2 regions of the Desulfosoma profundi genome follow, and region 1 is predicted to be linked to the other one. Evidence: riboswitches for the same ligand, from Rfam matches in the RefSeq annotation. Region 1 holds a riboswitch; the other holds the start of a gene.
What was found. Region 1 has a riboswitch for cobalamin ahead of ACZ5K9_RS05310 (precorrin-8X methylmutase). Riboswitches for the same ligand answer to the same signal wherever they lie in the genome.
Positions count from the first base shown of each region.

Region 2: it holds a riboswitch for cobalamin, as region 1 does, so the genes downstream of both, ACZ5K9_RS02330 (hypothetical protein) here and ACZ5K9_RS05310 (precorrin-8X methylmutase) in region 1, are expected to answer to the same signal.

Region 1 is NZ_AP042420.1:1,205,433-1,212,922, forward strand. Features, by position in the region: gene ACZ5K9_RS05295 (ExeA family protein) at 1-392, shown strand, start outside; gene ACZ5K9_RS05300 (N-acyl homoserine lactonase family protein) at 517-1,233, shown strand; gene ACZ5K9_RS05305 (FAD-dependent oxidoreductase) at 1,701-3,443, shown strand; cobalamin riboswitch at 3,783-3,970, shown strand; gene ACZ5K9_RS05310 (precorrin-8X methylmutase) at 4,114-4,803, shown strand; gene ACZ5K9_RS05315 (SAM-dependent methyltransferase) at 4,868-5,395, shown strand; gene ACZ5K9_RS05320 (hypothetical protein) at 5,392-5,598, shown strand; gene ACZ5K9_RS05325 (FecCD family ABC transporter permease) at 5,603-6,736, shown strand; gene ACZ5K9_RS05330 (ABC transporter ATP-binding protein) at 6,733-7,490, shown strand, end outside.
Region 2 is NZ_AP042420.1:528,474-535,963, reverse strand. Features, by position in the region: gene ACZ5K9_RS02345 (molybdopterin-containing oxidoreductase family protein) at 1-1,466, opposite strand, end outside; gene ACZ5K9_RS02340 (DUF8180 domain-containing protein) at 1,494-1,721, opposite strand; gene ACZ5K9_RS02335 (DUF4198 domain-containing protein) at 1,870-2,679, opposite strand; cobalamin riboswitch at 3,370-3,554, shown strand; gene ACZ5K9_RS02330 (hypothetical protein) at 3,762-4,010, shown strand; gene ACZ5K9_RS02325 (sirohydrochlorin cobaltochelatase) at 4,068-4,985, shown strand; gene ACZ5K9_RS02320 (4Fe-4S binding protein) at 4,946-5,731, opposite strand; gene ACZ5K9_RS02315 (hypothetical protein) at 5,871-6,365, shown strand; gene ACZ5K9_RS02310 (tetratricopeptide repeat protein) at 6,326-6,880, opposite strand; gene ACZ5K9_RS02305 (lysylphosphatidylglycerol synthase transmembrane domain-containing protein) at 6,864-7,490, opposite strand, start outside.

The sequences.
Region 1 (7,490 bases):
AGCCCCACACCGAACCCATGAAGCCCACGCCAGGGTCTCCTCCAGATCCTCGGGCTTCGGTGCGCTCCGGGGAAAGGTCCGGTCCGGTCCCCCGGCCGTCGACAGGACTCGCCATTTTGGAAAAAGACCAGCCGGCTGGGTCCTGGTCCCGTTTTGAACCGACGAGCGGACTCCTCCCGTCCCACGCCATCGACCCGGAGATGGTGCGCCTGACGCAGACCCGGAAAAGTGGGTCCCTGCCCGCCCCATCCGCGGCCGGACCGGTCCGCGAAACCGCCTCTACCAGCCCGCCCACCGACGGCTCGGCACCGTCCCGGCCGTCCTCCGCCGTTATCCCCCAACCCGATCCGGGACGCGTCATTGAGTGGATCCTCAACAAACGTCGCCGATGAAAGCCTGAAGAGAAGCCGACCGTTCTTGACTTTTTTCACATGACATGTCTTTGCTGAGGGCAAGTCATTTTTTATCGGCGTGTGCGAGAAGCGGGTTCACGTGCACCACGGGAAAGGAGAACGGATGATGCGCCAATACAGGATTCGACCGCTTGTTGTGGGAGCCAACGAGACGGATCAGGGGATCATGACGTACCTCAAGGATTACGGCAAACGCATCTGGATTCCCATCTATATGTTCGTCATCGAAGGTGGGGAAGAGACCATTCTGGTGGACACCGGTCTCGAGGAGTTTATGGTGCCCGACCATGTGGCCGAAACCACCGGGCTCAAGATTCAGGAGTTCGAAGAGGCTTTGGCCGGCGTCGGTCTGAAACCGGAAGATGTGGATGTGATCATCCACACGCATTTGCACAACGATCACTGCGAAAACGACGCAAAGTGCCCCAACGCCGTGGTGGTGGTCCAGGAAGCCGAGTATGATTTTTACCGAAACCCCCACCCGTTGGACCATCGGTATATCCCCGGCCTTTTGGATGGGCTCAAGATCGAGACGGTTCGAGGAGATGTGCGGTTTCGCGACGGTATTGAGTTGGTCTGGACACCCGGGCATACCCCAGGCGGCCAGTCCGTGGTGGTGAACACCGCTGCAGGGCGTGCCGTGATCACGGGTTTTTGCTGTAACGACAAGAACTTTCCACCAACCGGGCCTGCCGTGACGCCCGGCGTGCATACCGATGCGCTGGCCGCCTACGACAGCATCCAAAGGGTTCGGGCGATGGCCGACATTCTCATCCCCGTGCACGACCTGGCCGTAGGACGGCGACCGACAATCCCCTGAGAACGCATCGGTCCGAGACCACCCCGGCGCTCTTGTCGTTGTCAAGCTCGGAATGCTATACGACCACGGTCAAAAGAAAAAAACCCCCGCCCGCCATGGACCCGGGGGAAAGAGGTCCGGGCGGGGCGGTTGCGGGACATGGATCGGCATCGATGACGGACCCTAGGACAAGGTCTCCAGGCCATGGCTTCAGAGAGAGTGTCTGAAATCCCTCCGCCTCCCGAGCGAAACCCGGAGGGCGCCCACGGGACGGTTCGAAAACGCCGACGCCCCGATCGCTACATCTGTACCACCTGTGGGCATGAACAGCCCTTTTGCTGGACGTGCCCATGCGGGTTCATGATCTGCAACGATTGTATGGAAGAAAATTTTTGGGGAATGACCTGTAACGGCATCACGTGGACGTGTCCAGACTGTGGGGCCGTTCGCGGTTTTGGCAATCAGTGACGAAAAGGAGACGGGGATTTATGGCGACACGACGCGTGGTCATCGTCGGGGCGGTGGCTCTGGGACCCAAAACGGCCTGCCGCATCAAGCGACTCCGCCCAGATTTCGACGTGGTGATGGTGGATCAGGACCAATACATTTCCTATGGCGGGTGCGGGATCCCCTATTACATTTCCGGCGACGTGAGCGATCTGTCCGCGCTGATGAGCACCAGTTTCCACATGTTGCGCACTCCTGAATTCTTTGAAAAAGCCAAGGGGGTGCGGGTCATGACGCGAACCCGGGCGGTGGCCATTGACCGGGAACGGAAAACGCTGCGGGTGAATCGTCTGGAATCCAACACCGAGGAGGAACTGCCATACGATGACCTCGTATTGGCCACAGGGAGCCTTCCCCACAGGCTGCCCATTCCCGGAGCCGATCATCCTCGGGTCATGCGGGTGTCCAATCTCCACGATGCGGCGGCCATCAAAGAGATGCTGAGCAAAGGGGCCATCGGCCGTGCGGTGATCATCGGAGCGGGGGCCATTGGGTGCGAAATGGCCGAGGCTTTGACGGACATGTGGGGCGTCGAGACCGCCATGGTGGAAATCGCCCCGCATGTCCTTCCCGGTGTGCTCGATCCCGTGCTCGCCCGCATGGTGTCTCAACATCTGGAAGAACGCGGGGTGTCCGTCTACACGGGGGAGACGGTCCGGGAGGTGGCGGCCGACGGGAACGGGGACACCCTCACGGTCCGGACGACTCAAAGGGAATTGGAAGCGGACATCGTCATCACGGCTGTCGGCGTCCGACCCAACAGCGCGTTGGCCCGGCAAGCCGGCTTGCTCGTCTCCAGCCGAGGCGCCATCGTGGTCAATCAGCGCCTCCAGACCTCCGATCCATGCATTTACGCCGGGGGTGACTGCATCGAAGTCATGCACCTGGTGACGGGCAAGCCTTTTCACTTCCCCCAAGGGTCCCTGGCCAACCGCCAAGGGCGCATCATCGGGACGAACATCGCCGGCGGTTGTGCGCGGTTCGAAGGCTCTGTCGGCTCTTTTGCCGTCAAGATTTTTGATCTGGCGGTGGCGACGGCGGGCATTTCCCGAAAGACCGCCACAGAGGAGGGCTACGATGCGATCCAGGCTTTGGTCATTCAAGCCGACCGGGCGCACTTCTATCCGACCCAAGATCTCATGACCTTGGCCCTCGTGGTGGACCGTAAGACTCGGAGGATTCTCGGCATCCAGGGGGTCAGCCGAAACGGCGACGCGCTCGTCGGCCGCATCAACGCCGTGGCGGCTCTTTTGGCCCGTCGCGGAACGGTCGAGGATTTGTCCAACCTCGAAGTCGCCTACACGCCTCCCTTCGCCGCAGCTATGGACATTGTGAACGCCTTGGGAAACACCGCGGAAAACATCCTGGACGGCTACAACGTGACGGCGGACCCCGACGATTTCGAAACCTGCTTTCTTCAGGACGGCGGCCCGGACGTGGTCTGCCTCGATGTGCGCGGCCCCCGAAACGCCGCACCTTTTGTTCAAGCCTTCGGAGACCGTTGGCTGAACATCCCTCAGGAAACCTTGACCGAGAGGCTCGATGCCGTCCCCAGAAACAAGCGGCTCTTCGTCGTATGCAATTCCGGGGTGCGCTCCTACGAAGCGTTGCTCCAGTTGCGCGCGGCCGGGATCATGAACGCGGTGAACGTTCAAGGGGGGGTCGCGGCCATCAAGAAGACAGGGATGATTCGTTTGGAAGACCGTGAACATCAGGACGGCTGAGCCTGTCTCGGCGAACCCCTGTCCCACAGCAGGCCCCCGGTCTCGGGAAAACCTTTCCGCACCCCCGGAAAAACGGGGGATGACTGCGTCACGGGTGAGGACGCCGCGTCCAGGGCGCCCGACGAAGACATCTCCGGCCGGCCGGATGCGGCGTCCGATCTTCCCCGGGGGCATGTGGATGGCCCGAGACGAGGGGCGTCGGCGAGGGCTCATCGTTTGAAAGCGGCCCACGGAAAACGGTTCAGCGCGCCGTGGCTGGGGCTGAGGACATGGGAGTGCCGTTCCACTATTGACGGTCCCACAGCTTTGCTCTACAAGAGCGGCAAGGCATTGTTCTCTGACAAGACGGAGGGGTCAGGTACCCGAATGCGGGTTCAAAAGGGAAGACGGTGGAATTCCGTCGCGGTCCCGCCGCTGTGAACGGGGACGAAGGCCGAGAATCCCACTGTCCCATGACCATGGGATGGGAAGGGCGGCCATGAGGATGATCCGTGAGCCAGAAGACCTGCCTGACGCCATGAGGGAAGAGATGCCGATGGCAAAGGCCTCTCCCCGCGGATGGACTTCGTGGAATGGGTCCTGACGCGAACATGGGGATGAAGGAAACAGGGTGCAATCCTTGGAACGAGAAAGTTCCAAGGATTTTTTTGTTGCTCAGGAGCGGCGGCGTATGAAGGGGGCACACGAAGAACCGAACGATGGGCCGGCTGCGCTCGTTTCGGCGGGAAAGGCTATCGAAGAGGAAAGTTTTCGCATCATCGATGCGGAAATGGGGCCGCACAGTTTTCCTGGGGATCAGTGGTCCATCGTCCGCCGGGTGATCCATACAACGGGGGACTTTGAATTCGCGAAGCTTATCCGCATTCATGAACGGGCGGTCGAGGAGGGATGCGCCGCGGTGCGGCGGGGGGTTCCCATCTTTGTGGACACGCGGATGATTCTCGTGGGGCTCTCCGCAACGCGACTCGGCTGGTTCGGCAACGCCGTCCAGGTCCCGGCATCGGACCCCGACTCCCAAGGCGCGGCGGAAAAGGACGGCCTTACCCGTTCCGCCGCCGCTTTTCGCCGCATTGGACCACAACTCCATGGAGCCGTCGTGGCCATCGGAAACGCCCCGACGGCCCTGTTGGAAACCCTCCGCCTCATTGCGCAGGAGGACATCCGCCCGGCGTTGGTCGTCGGCGTCCCCGTGGGCTTTGTGCAGGCGGATACGGCGAAGCAGGCCTTGTGGCAATGCCGGGAGGTGCCGTCCATCACCGTGCTCGGCCGCAAAGGGGGAAGCCCTGTGGCCGTGGCCATCCTCCATGCTCTCTTGGAATTGGCCCGTGGTTCAGGCCGTCATGAAAATGAGCGATCGTGAACGGTCAGTCTTCCGGCAGGCCGGCCATTTCCGGCGTCAGCTTTAACGAGAAAGGAAGATCCCCATGCTGGGAACTCTTTACGGCATCGGTGTGGGTCCCGGAGACCCGGACTTGCTCACCCTCAAGGCAGTGAAAGTCCTCGGCCGTGTCGGACATGTGTTTGCCGCGTCGTCGTCATCCAACGATTACAGCCTGGCCCTGGAGATCGTCCGGGAGCATCTTCCCGAAGGCGTCCCCGTGGATTTCTTGGATTTTCCCATGACCTTCAACAAGAACCGCCTGGAAGAGGCCTGGCGGACCAATTGCGACACGGTGGCGGCACGGCTCATTGCGGGCGTGAACGTGGCTTTCCTGACCTTGGGCGATCCGATGACGTTCAGCACATTCATTTATCTTTTGCGAAAGATTCGTCATCGTCTGCTCTCGGTCCCCGTGGAGATCGTCCCGGGGATCACATCCTACCAGGCGGCGGCGGCCTGCGCCGGGGTCGCTTTGGCGGAGGCCGAAGAAACCCTGACGGTCATCTCCGGGGCCAAGGGGGGGAACGGCTCCCCGAGGTCCTTCCATTCTCCGACAACGTGGTCCTCATGAAAACCTATAAGCAGTTCCCTCAAATCCTCCAGCAGATCCGGAATCTGGGATTGGAAGATTCCGTGTGCTTTGTGAGCCGATGCGGCTTGGAGGGCCAGGTGGTGGTCAGGGACTTCCACGCGTTACAGAACCTTTCCCCCCACTACTTGTCCCTTCTCATCGTCAAGAAACCCGGCCGGTCGACGGCAGCCCATGGGGAATAGTCCGGTGGCCCCCGCACAAGCGCACCCCACGGCGGATCTTTCCATGCCCCGCGATCCGGGCCTCGCCGCTTCTGTTCCGCCCCTGTCCCAGAGGCAGCGGCGGAGGCGGCGTTTCTTCTGGGCCGCGGTGTTCTGTGTTCTTCCGACCATTTCCGTCTTCTGCGTCAGCGTGGGACCCTTTCCCATAGACGCCGGTGCCCTGTGGCGCGCCGTCAGCCCTTTGCTTTCTTCGTCTTCCCCCAACCCCGGAACTGCAGATGCCGCCACGGCCCAATACATCCTCGTCCACCTCCGGTTGGCCCGAGTGGTCCTGGCCATGGTCGTGGGGGCCGCCTTGGCGCTTTCCGGCACCGTCTATCAGGGCATTCTGCTCAATCCCCTGGCCGACCCTTTCACCTTGGGCGTCTCCACCGGGGCGGCTTTCGGGGCGTCGGTGACCATCCTCTTCGGGTGGGCGTCCTGGAAGCTGGCGGGCATGAGTCTGCTGCCGGTGGCGGCCTTCGGGGGTGCCGTCGGGGCCCTGAGCGTGGTGATGCTCCTGGGCCGACTTCAGGGCAAGATCCATCCCACCACCTTGGTTCTCGGCGGGATCATTGTCTCCACATTCCTGTCGGCCTGCATCAGCCTGCTCAAGAGCCTTCACGAAGAATCCCTCTCGACCATCGTGTTTTGGATCATGGGCAGCCTGGCAGGGCGGAGCTGGCGTCATGTGCTCGCCGTGACCCCGTATCTGCTCGTCGGCTCCTGGATCATTTTTGTGTACGCCCGGGAATTGGACCTTTTGGCCCTTGGAGACGCCGTGGCTTTTCAAAGCGGGGTGGCCACGGAAACCGTGCGTCGACGTCTTCTGGCGGCGGCTTCCCTGGTGGCGGCCGCCGCTGTGGCCGTCAGCGGTGTCGTGGGATTCGTCGGGTTGGTGGTGCCCCATGTGGCCCGCCTGTGTCTCGGGCCCGCCCATAGGCACCTCCTGCCCGCCTCCATGATCCTCGGCGCCCTGCTCACGCTGATCTCGGACACCCTCGCCCGAACGATACTTTCCGGCGGGCGGGAAATCCCCCTTGGGGTCGTGACGGCCATCCTCGGGGCACCCTTTTTCGCCTACCTTCTGGTGCACAAAAAAAAGGCTGTCGCTCTGTGATCCAGATCGAACACGTCCATTGCGGCTATCCGGATCGAAAGGTTCTTCACGATATTGACGTGACGATTGGGTCGGGGGAATTTGTCGGCATCTTGGGGCCCAATGGATCCGGGAAAACCACTCTGATCCTGGCCCTGAGCGGCGTCCTGCCCGTGTCGTCGGGGCGCATCCGCGTGGACGGCCGCCCTTTGGAAACCCTGCCCCATCGGGAAAGAGCCCGGCGCCTGGCTGTCGTCCCTCAAGATGTCCACGTGCCCTATGCTTTCTCGTGCCGGGATGTGGTGGCCATGGGAAGATACCCGCACCAGAAGCGCGGCGGCGAAGAAACCCCTGAAGATGCCGCGGCGATCCGTCGGGCCATGGAGTGGACGGATACCGTGCACTTGGCCGAGCGGCCGATCACCATGGTCAGCGGCGGGGAGCGCCAGAGGGTCTTTGTCGCCAAAGCCCTCGCTCAGGACACGCCCATCCTCCTCCTGGACGAAGCCGTCTCGGCCCTGGATGTCCACCGCAAGCTCCATATTTTTCATGTGTTCAAAACGTTGCATGAAAAAGAAGGGCGGACGATCGTCGCCGTGCTCCACGACATCAATACGGCCGCCGTCTATTGCCGACGCCTTGTCTTTATCAAACACGGACGCCTTGTCGCGGACGGACCCACCGGCGACGTTCTCGATCCCAAGATTCTGGAAGCCGTCTATGACACCTCGGCCGTCGTTTATGACGTGCCTGGCCACCATGGGGTGCGCCAGGT
Region 2 (7,490 bases), 680 kb from region 1:
TCTTGCCAGAATCGCTCGCCCAATCCCATGCGTTTTCCCCATTCGTTGAGAATCCATAGGTCCGACCGGCATTCTTCGGGAGGATCCACGACCTTGGGACGTGCCGTGACGAATCCGTGCGGCAACCCGTAATGGCCGATGTCGTCGTATTCCATGGGGAGCGCCACGGGGAGCACCAGGTCGGCCAAAGCGGCCGTCGGGGTCATGACCTGTTCGGCCACAGCCAAGAAATCCAAAGATTCTAGGGCTTTTCTAACACTCGGCGCCTCAGAATAGCTCAGCATCGGGTTTGTTCCCTGCACATACAGACAGCGGATCGGGTAGGGGGATTGCTGCAGGATTGAGCGCACCACCATCCAGCTGGGAACGGAAATCAATCGTGGAATGATTTTGTGATGATGATTGAGAAGTTTCTTCGGCCGGTCGGGAAAGTCGTCCAGTGCGATCATGTCCTTGAGGGCCATGAGCCGAGGCATGTCGGCTCGGACGTTGCCCCCCGGGACTTCAAGGTTTCCGGTCACGGCCATGAGGTGCACCAAGGCTCGGCAGGTATCCGCACTGTTGGGCGTATGTTCCAGGGCGTTACCCCACTGGAGGCACGCGGGGCGGCTCTGGGCGTAGAGCCGAGCCGCCGCCGTGATTTTCTCCTCGTCCACCCAGCATCCTTGCGCCACACGGTGCGGCGGGTAGGCCCGTGCGGCTTGCCGAAGGTCATCAAAGCCGACCGTCCACTGTTCCACAAATTCGCGATCGTAGAGCCCTTCTTCCAAAATGACGTGCATAAAGCCCATGGCGAGAAGATCGTCGGTGCCGGGGCGGATTTGCAGCCAGATGTCCGCCTTTTCGGCAAGGGACGTGCGCAAAGGGTCCACAACGACGAGCTTCGCTCCCTGTTTCAAGCATTCATGCAGGTGCCCCCCTAAGACCCCTTCCTCGTTGGTGGCGAGAGGATTGCTTCCCCAAAGGAGGACACACCGGGACGGGCCATGAAAATCGGCCACCGGGAAAAAACCACAGGTGACCAAAGCCATCTGTTCCCGGGGCATGTGGCACACATGCTGACTGCCGGCCACGTTGGGACACCGGAGTAAGTTGGCCAGACGTAGGAGCAGAAAAAACTCCGGGCCCTTAGGGGCTCCTTGAGCGAAGGCGAGGCTTTCCGGACCGGACAGGCGCAAGGCATGAGTGAAACTCTGAGCCAGCAAATCCAGTGCTTCGTCCCAACTCACGGGCTCCCACCGGCCGGAGCCTCGGGGGCCGTTGCGCCGCAGCGGTCGGGTGATTCTCAGCGGGCTTTCCAGTCGATCCTTGGCCGCCAATCCTTTTCGGCAGTGCCACCCGTGGCTGAAAGGATCCTCGGGATCGGGGGTCACCTCATCGACGCGGCCGTTTGTAACGCGAACTCGCAAGCCACAGCCACCATGATCGAAACGAGCACAATGCGTCCGGAACCATTCCTGCGCCATGGGAATCCTCCTCGGTAGTGTCCGGGGTCACGAGGGAAGGTGTTGCCTTGCGTGCTCCAGCAGGTCATTCAATTCCGCGGATCGTTGTGCGACGGTTTCCAACGCTTCGGCCACTTCCAGGAAGCCTTCAGATCGGGCCCTCTGCGCCCACTGGCGATACGACACCTCGTGGTCCTTATTGTGATGGATCCAGTGGTCAAGGATCTTAGCCAGCTTGTCCTTCGTGGAGAGGACCGGAGCGGGAGGCTCCTCCATAGGAGCTTCCCCTCGAGGAGGCGAGTGTGGTCCATGATCATGACCGTGATGATGGCCGTGGCCGTGATGCGGATGGTCATCATGACGGGCGTGATGGTTCGGGGGATCGTGGTGGTGTCGGCCCATGTTATTCTCCCATGTGTGGGGATCACTTCATGTCGGTGGTGTGCACCCAGATAACGCCACCGATTTCCACAGGCTTCGGCGTTCCATTTTTCTTCAGCTTCCAAGAGGCTTCACTGAGGGCCGCAAAGCCCCACCAGCCGGCCCGAGGCATGGCATAGGTGAAGACGCCGTTTCCATCGGCTTTGACCACCTGAGTCACGTACGGATCGGAAGGGGCGGCCACCTTGGATGGATTATCGGGCGATTCATTGAGGTATTCTACTTCCACTTCGGCATACGGGACGGGTTTCCCCTTAAGAAGCACGCGCCCGGTAAAAACATTCCCCGTCCACAATCCGTACGGCCTCGTCAGCGGCACGATTTCCGTTTCCAGCCCGACAGGCGTGTCCCAGCCTTCTTCCAACCCCAATGCCTGGACGCAGACTTTCGTGTAATGCACAATAAACTTGTCTTCCGCCGGCTCCCAATACGGGGCCGGCTCGAGGAAGAAGACGTAGTCGCCGGGTTTTTGGATCTTGTAACTGGCTTCCCAGTAGGTCAACTCGCGATCCTGATCGGCAGATCGTCCTTTACGGGGCTGCAGGGATGGCGTAAGGTCCGTTTTCCGGCCCTTGTGAACAAAACCGAACCGTTTGGGCTTTTCCATCTCCATGTATTGGCCTTCCATGGGGTGCAGGAATTTAGCCTGAACGGTCAGGGTCTTCGGATCTTCCGACGTGACGATGTCGTCGGAGGGGAGGATGAGGCCGAAATGGGCCACGGCGGGGTGGGCGCAAAGGAGCGCGCAAAGGATGCTGGTGACGAAGACCTGAATGAAAACCTGGTGTCTCATGGCAACCTCCTCTAATCTGTCAATTCTCGTACGATAACGTTCAGGGGATTTTTCATGAGGTCTTCGTGACCGAGGATTGGGCTGAGGGGCCGTGAGCCCTTCGGATTTGGGCCTTCGATCGGAAAGCTTCGACTTTCCCTTGCCCGGCTAATGTGAAGGAAAACACGAGCTGTGTCAAGGCGAGATGGGAATTTCATGAACCAGAACCGCTCCAGGAAAGAACCTCCCTGGGATGACGGCTCCGTAGCCGATTACCGGGACGATTGTTGAGCAGGATTTCTCGACGTAAGTTTACGTCTGCGCTTTTTACGTCCAGGACAACGGTTTCGAATTCGTCTCACCACCGAACAAAAACCGAAAATGGAACGCGTCATCGCCCACCACGGCGGTATTGTGATGGAAGTTGAGGATCGAGCGGATGGGGTGGAGATGGTCGTGGGCAAAGCCGTTGAGGAGCCATGAGCGGGATGGCCGCTGCCGTGCGGAGGGTACGGGACCGTTTTGGGGAACGTCGGTGCCTAGAAAAAGAGAATGCGGCGTGTGCGGCGGCCCCCGAAGCTTTCGGGGAAAGATCCCTGTCCATAGGGCGCGGCGCCCTGCACGACACCATCTCTCAGACGAAAGGCTTAAGAGGGAGAAAAAGTTTTCTCTTGACAAGATCTGGTCTTCCGCGCTAGCGGAAGAGTGAAATTTTACTTTGAGCGGTCAGGTGCTTGCTGCTTAAAAGGGAATCCCGTGTAAATCGGGAGCGGTCCCGCCGCTGTGAACGGGGACGGTGCCTGAGAAGAAGCCACTGGTGACCCAAAGTCGCTGGGAAGGTACAGGCCACCGGAGGATCCGTAAGCCAGAAGACCTGCCTGACCGTTGGGAAACGCGGCACGGTGAATGCCGAGACGTTTCCACCGCGAGGACGAAGTGAAACTGGGTGCAATCCTTGGAGCCGGCGGCTCCAAGGATTTTTTTTTGGGAAAAGGGCGGCCCACTCTTTTCCCGGCACCACCCTCCTCATCGTTCCTTTCACCCTTTAACCGCCCGGGAGCACCGAGCCGTGTTCCCGGGTGCCCCTAAACCGGAGGATCATCATGAAAAGAGGTCTGATTGTCTATGTGACCGGCGGTGGAGAATTGCAGGAAGACAGTTGGGGCGCTTATGCCTGCATGGATCGCTTCGGCGCTCATGCTGTGGGTGTCGCCCGAAGCGAATTCGAGGTCGCCGAAAACTGGTGGAGGATGCTCACCCGGGGCATGCAGGAAATCCTTTGTGTGCGAGCGCGGGTGGACAGCGAGCAAGGCATGACCCTTCTCGGACCCCCCCTACGCATTTGTGGCTGAAACGGGAGATGTTCTGCGAGCTCGGCTTTGTCTTCCAATCACAGGGAGGAATCGTTTATGGTGCGGCGTTTCGAGAATAAGCGATACGTTCTTCTCGGTCTCTTGGGGGTCGTCATTCTCTTTTTCGGAACCTTGGGGGGAAAACAGGCGATGGCAAAGCATGCACCGACGCGTGGGCCCAAACCGGCCATTCTTGTGGTAGCGTTCGGAACTAGTGTGCCCGAAGCCCAAAAGGCCTACGACATTGTCGATCAACGCATTGGAGAGGCTTTTCCTCACATGGAAAGGCGCTGGGCGTACACGTCTTCCATCATCCGCACAAAACTCCGCGCTCAAGGGAAAACCATCGACTCCCCGGAAACCGCCTTGGCCAAGCTCATGGAAGACAATTACACCCATGTGGCGGTCCTGTCCTTGCACGTCATTCCCGGGGCCGAATTCCATGATTTATACACGAACGGTCGCCTTTTCGCGCAGATGGTGGGAGGCTTCCAAAAAGTGACATTCGCTCGCCCGTTGCTCTCTTCCGCTGAAGATATGACGGAAGTGGTCCAGGCCATGGCGGAAAGTGTTCCCCGAGAGCGTCGGCCCGAAGACGCGGTGATTTTTATGGGGCACGGGAGTGAGCATCACCCGGCCGATGCCATCTACACCGCCATGGATGCCTACTTCCAGAAGCATGACAGACAGATGTTCCTGGCCACTGTGGATGGATTCCCCCGGTTTGAGGACGTGCTCGCCGTGCTTGAGAGTAAACGGGTCAAGAAAGCCTACTTGATGCCCTTCATGGTGGTTGCCGGGGATCATGCTCGAAACGATATGGCGGGCGAAGATCCGGACAGTTGGAAGTCACAACTCAAGGCCAAGGGGATGACGGCGGTCCCCGTGTTTCGCGGCATGGGGGAGATCCCGGCCGTGGTGGACATCTGGATCCGTCACTTGCGCTCGGCAGTAGAGGCCCTAGGAATCCCGTAACTGCAAGGGACATCGGCCACGCATTTGCCGCACACATCCACAAGAGGCAGATCGGTGAAGTGGCGGTCGGTGGCCAACAGTTGAGCGTAGCACTGATGGCGATCGAAACCCTCCATTGTGAGGGCGCCATAGGTGCACCGGTGGATACACGCCATGCAGGCATGGCCGCGTTTGGCCAGACAGTGTTCCTCTCCAGGGCGAGGCGTCGGTTCCATGGGTTTTGAGGTGACCAGGCTTCCGAGACGCCCGCAAGAACCCTGCGCCGTGATGAGCTGATGATGGAGGCCGAATGTGCCGAGGCCGGCGATATAGCCGAGATGCTTGTGAGACCACCGGCTCACGAGGCGTTTCTCGTCGAAATTGTGCGTCGCCGGTGTGACGGCGCATTCATGGCCTTGCTCGGCCAGATGCTTTTGAACGGCCGAGCAGATTTCCGAAATAAGAGTGTTTGTGGCGACGTAGGCTTCGGCCCAAGATCGAGAGGCATACGGAAATTCGCGCCGGTTTTCCCTTGCGAGGTCTTCGCGGAAAGGGAGAAAAAACACGATGACCGAGGCGGCGGAAGGCAGCAGATCGTGAGGCAGGGCGTGATCCGGTGCGACCACTTCCCGTAATTTCCCAAAGAGGGGATCATGGACGTGCGCTATCCCCACACAGGCCGGAAGGCGCCAATACGCAAGACCGCCGTGATGGTCCACCCGATGTCGGATCTGGCTTTCGATGATGTGCTGCAGCGTGTGAATCATGGAATGACCTCGCAGGAGGATGTGAACTCGAAGACGGATCTTTTCTCTGATTGCGGCCGACGGGTCAAGCCTTTAGAATGCGCCGCGTGGTGAGACTGGAAATCCAAGGGTTTTTTCTTCACGCGACGCGGGGTATTCCATGACGAGCGCCCCAAGAGAATCCGGACCGGAGTTCCCCAGTGCAGAGCGCAGAGCGCGCCGATGGGACATCCTGGTCACCACCGTCTTGGCGGTTCTTTTGCTCATTCCCGTTCCATTCGTCCAATTCCGGACCTGGCCGGAAGGGCGCCTCATTTTGGAGCGGCCCGTGCTGCCGTGGAGCTCATTCCGCTTGTGTTACCGCCCTCTCGACGGGGCACGGTCTGTGGAAGAGCTTTACCGTTTCAAAGGATTGGGCCGGCTGGTGCCCCAAGAGGCGGGAGTGGTGTTCCCACTCGCCGTGGAATCTCTCGGCCCGCCTCTCCTCCAATGGCAAAAACAGCCTGAGATCGGTCTGCAAGAATTATATGACCGTGGCGGCTTGCTCCAGATCCGAAAACGATGGCAGCCTGTGTTGGCTTACCCTCTCCGAATGCTTAAAGACGCGTGGCAGGGTCATCCTTTCGGATCCCACGGCGGCGGCGCCAAGCGATAAATCACGCGGATTCGATCCGGATTGATCCCTTCGTCCAGCAAGAGCACAATCCGGCGAAGGCTGCGACGCAACCTATAGAGCGACGTGTAGGAAGCCATCAAATCGAAAGGCGCGCCGCGCATCTCCGGGTAGGCCGTTTCGAAGGCTTCCAAGGCTTGCTCCAATCTGAGCAGGCCCTGACGGTAATCGTTTTCCAGCATCGAGACAGAAACCAGATTGCTCAACAGGCCGAAACGGACGGCGAGGTCATCGGCGCAGACCTCGAGACCTTCTTGGAGGAGTTCCCGGGCTTTGTCCGTCGCATGATGATGCAGGTACAAATAGCCCAGATCCCGGCACAGGCGGCCGTGCAAGTCATGGAATTCCCTTGCTCTCGCAAGATCCAGGGCCAGCTGGTAATAACGGATGGCCTTGATGAAATGGCGATGACCGCAGGCCTGATCGCCCCGATGGATCCAGAGCATCACCTGATCTCGATCCGGGCCCGTGTCATTAGGGTCATGAGGTGGTTTCACCTGAAGACTCCTGTGTGCCCGCCGGTGCCTCAAGCCGGAGATGCGGAAACATCACTCGGCTCAGAGTGAAACTGACGGCCAAAGGCAACCAGTAGTAGGCCAATCGGTACAAAAGGACCGCCAGCAGGGCTTGGTTATAGTCCTTGCCAAGGAGATAGAAAGCGCCGGCCATGGACCCTTCCATCAGTCCCAGGGAAACCGGCGTAATGGAAAACAGTCCGGCAAAAATGCCCGCCGAAAAGCCAACGGCAAGCTCCCGCAAAGAAATGGGGCAGTGGACGGCTTGGAAAGAGTATCTCAGACACAGGAACATAAACATCCAATCCAAGGCGGCGTAGAGAATCGGGCGGCTCAGCCGCGACCTGTTCTGGATCATTAGCGTCATGCTCTCGTCAAAATTCTGATAGAAGGCTTCTGCCTTCTTGGGCACAATCCACGACGGCTTTCTAAAAAGTTTTGCCACTCGATGGGCGCCCCGTACCCCCACATCCCAAGCCCTGCGCCGAAAGGAGGGGCTGATCAGGATTTGCAGCGTCATCCAGGTAAAGACCAGGGCAGTGCTCAAAACGAGCACCGCGGCTCCCAATTGTCTGGCATGGATCTGCGCATG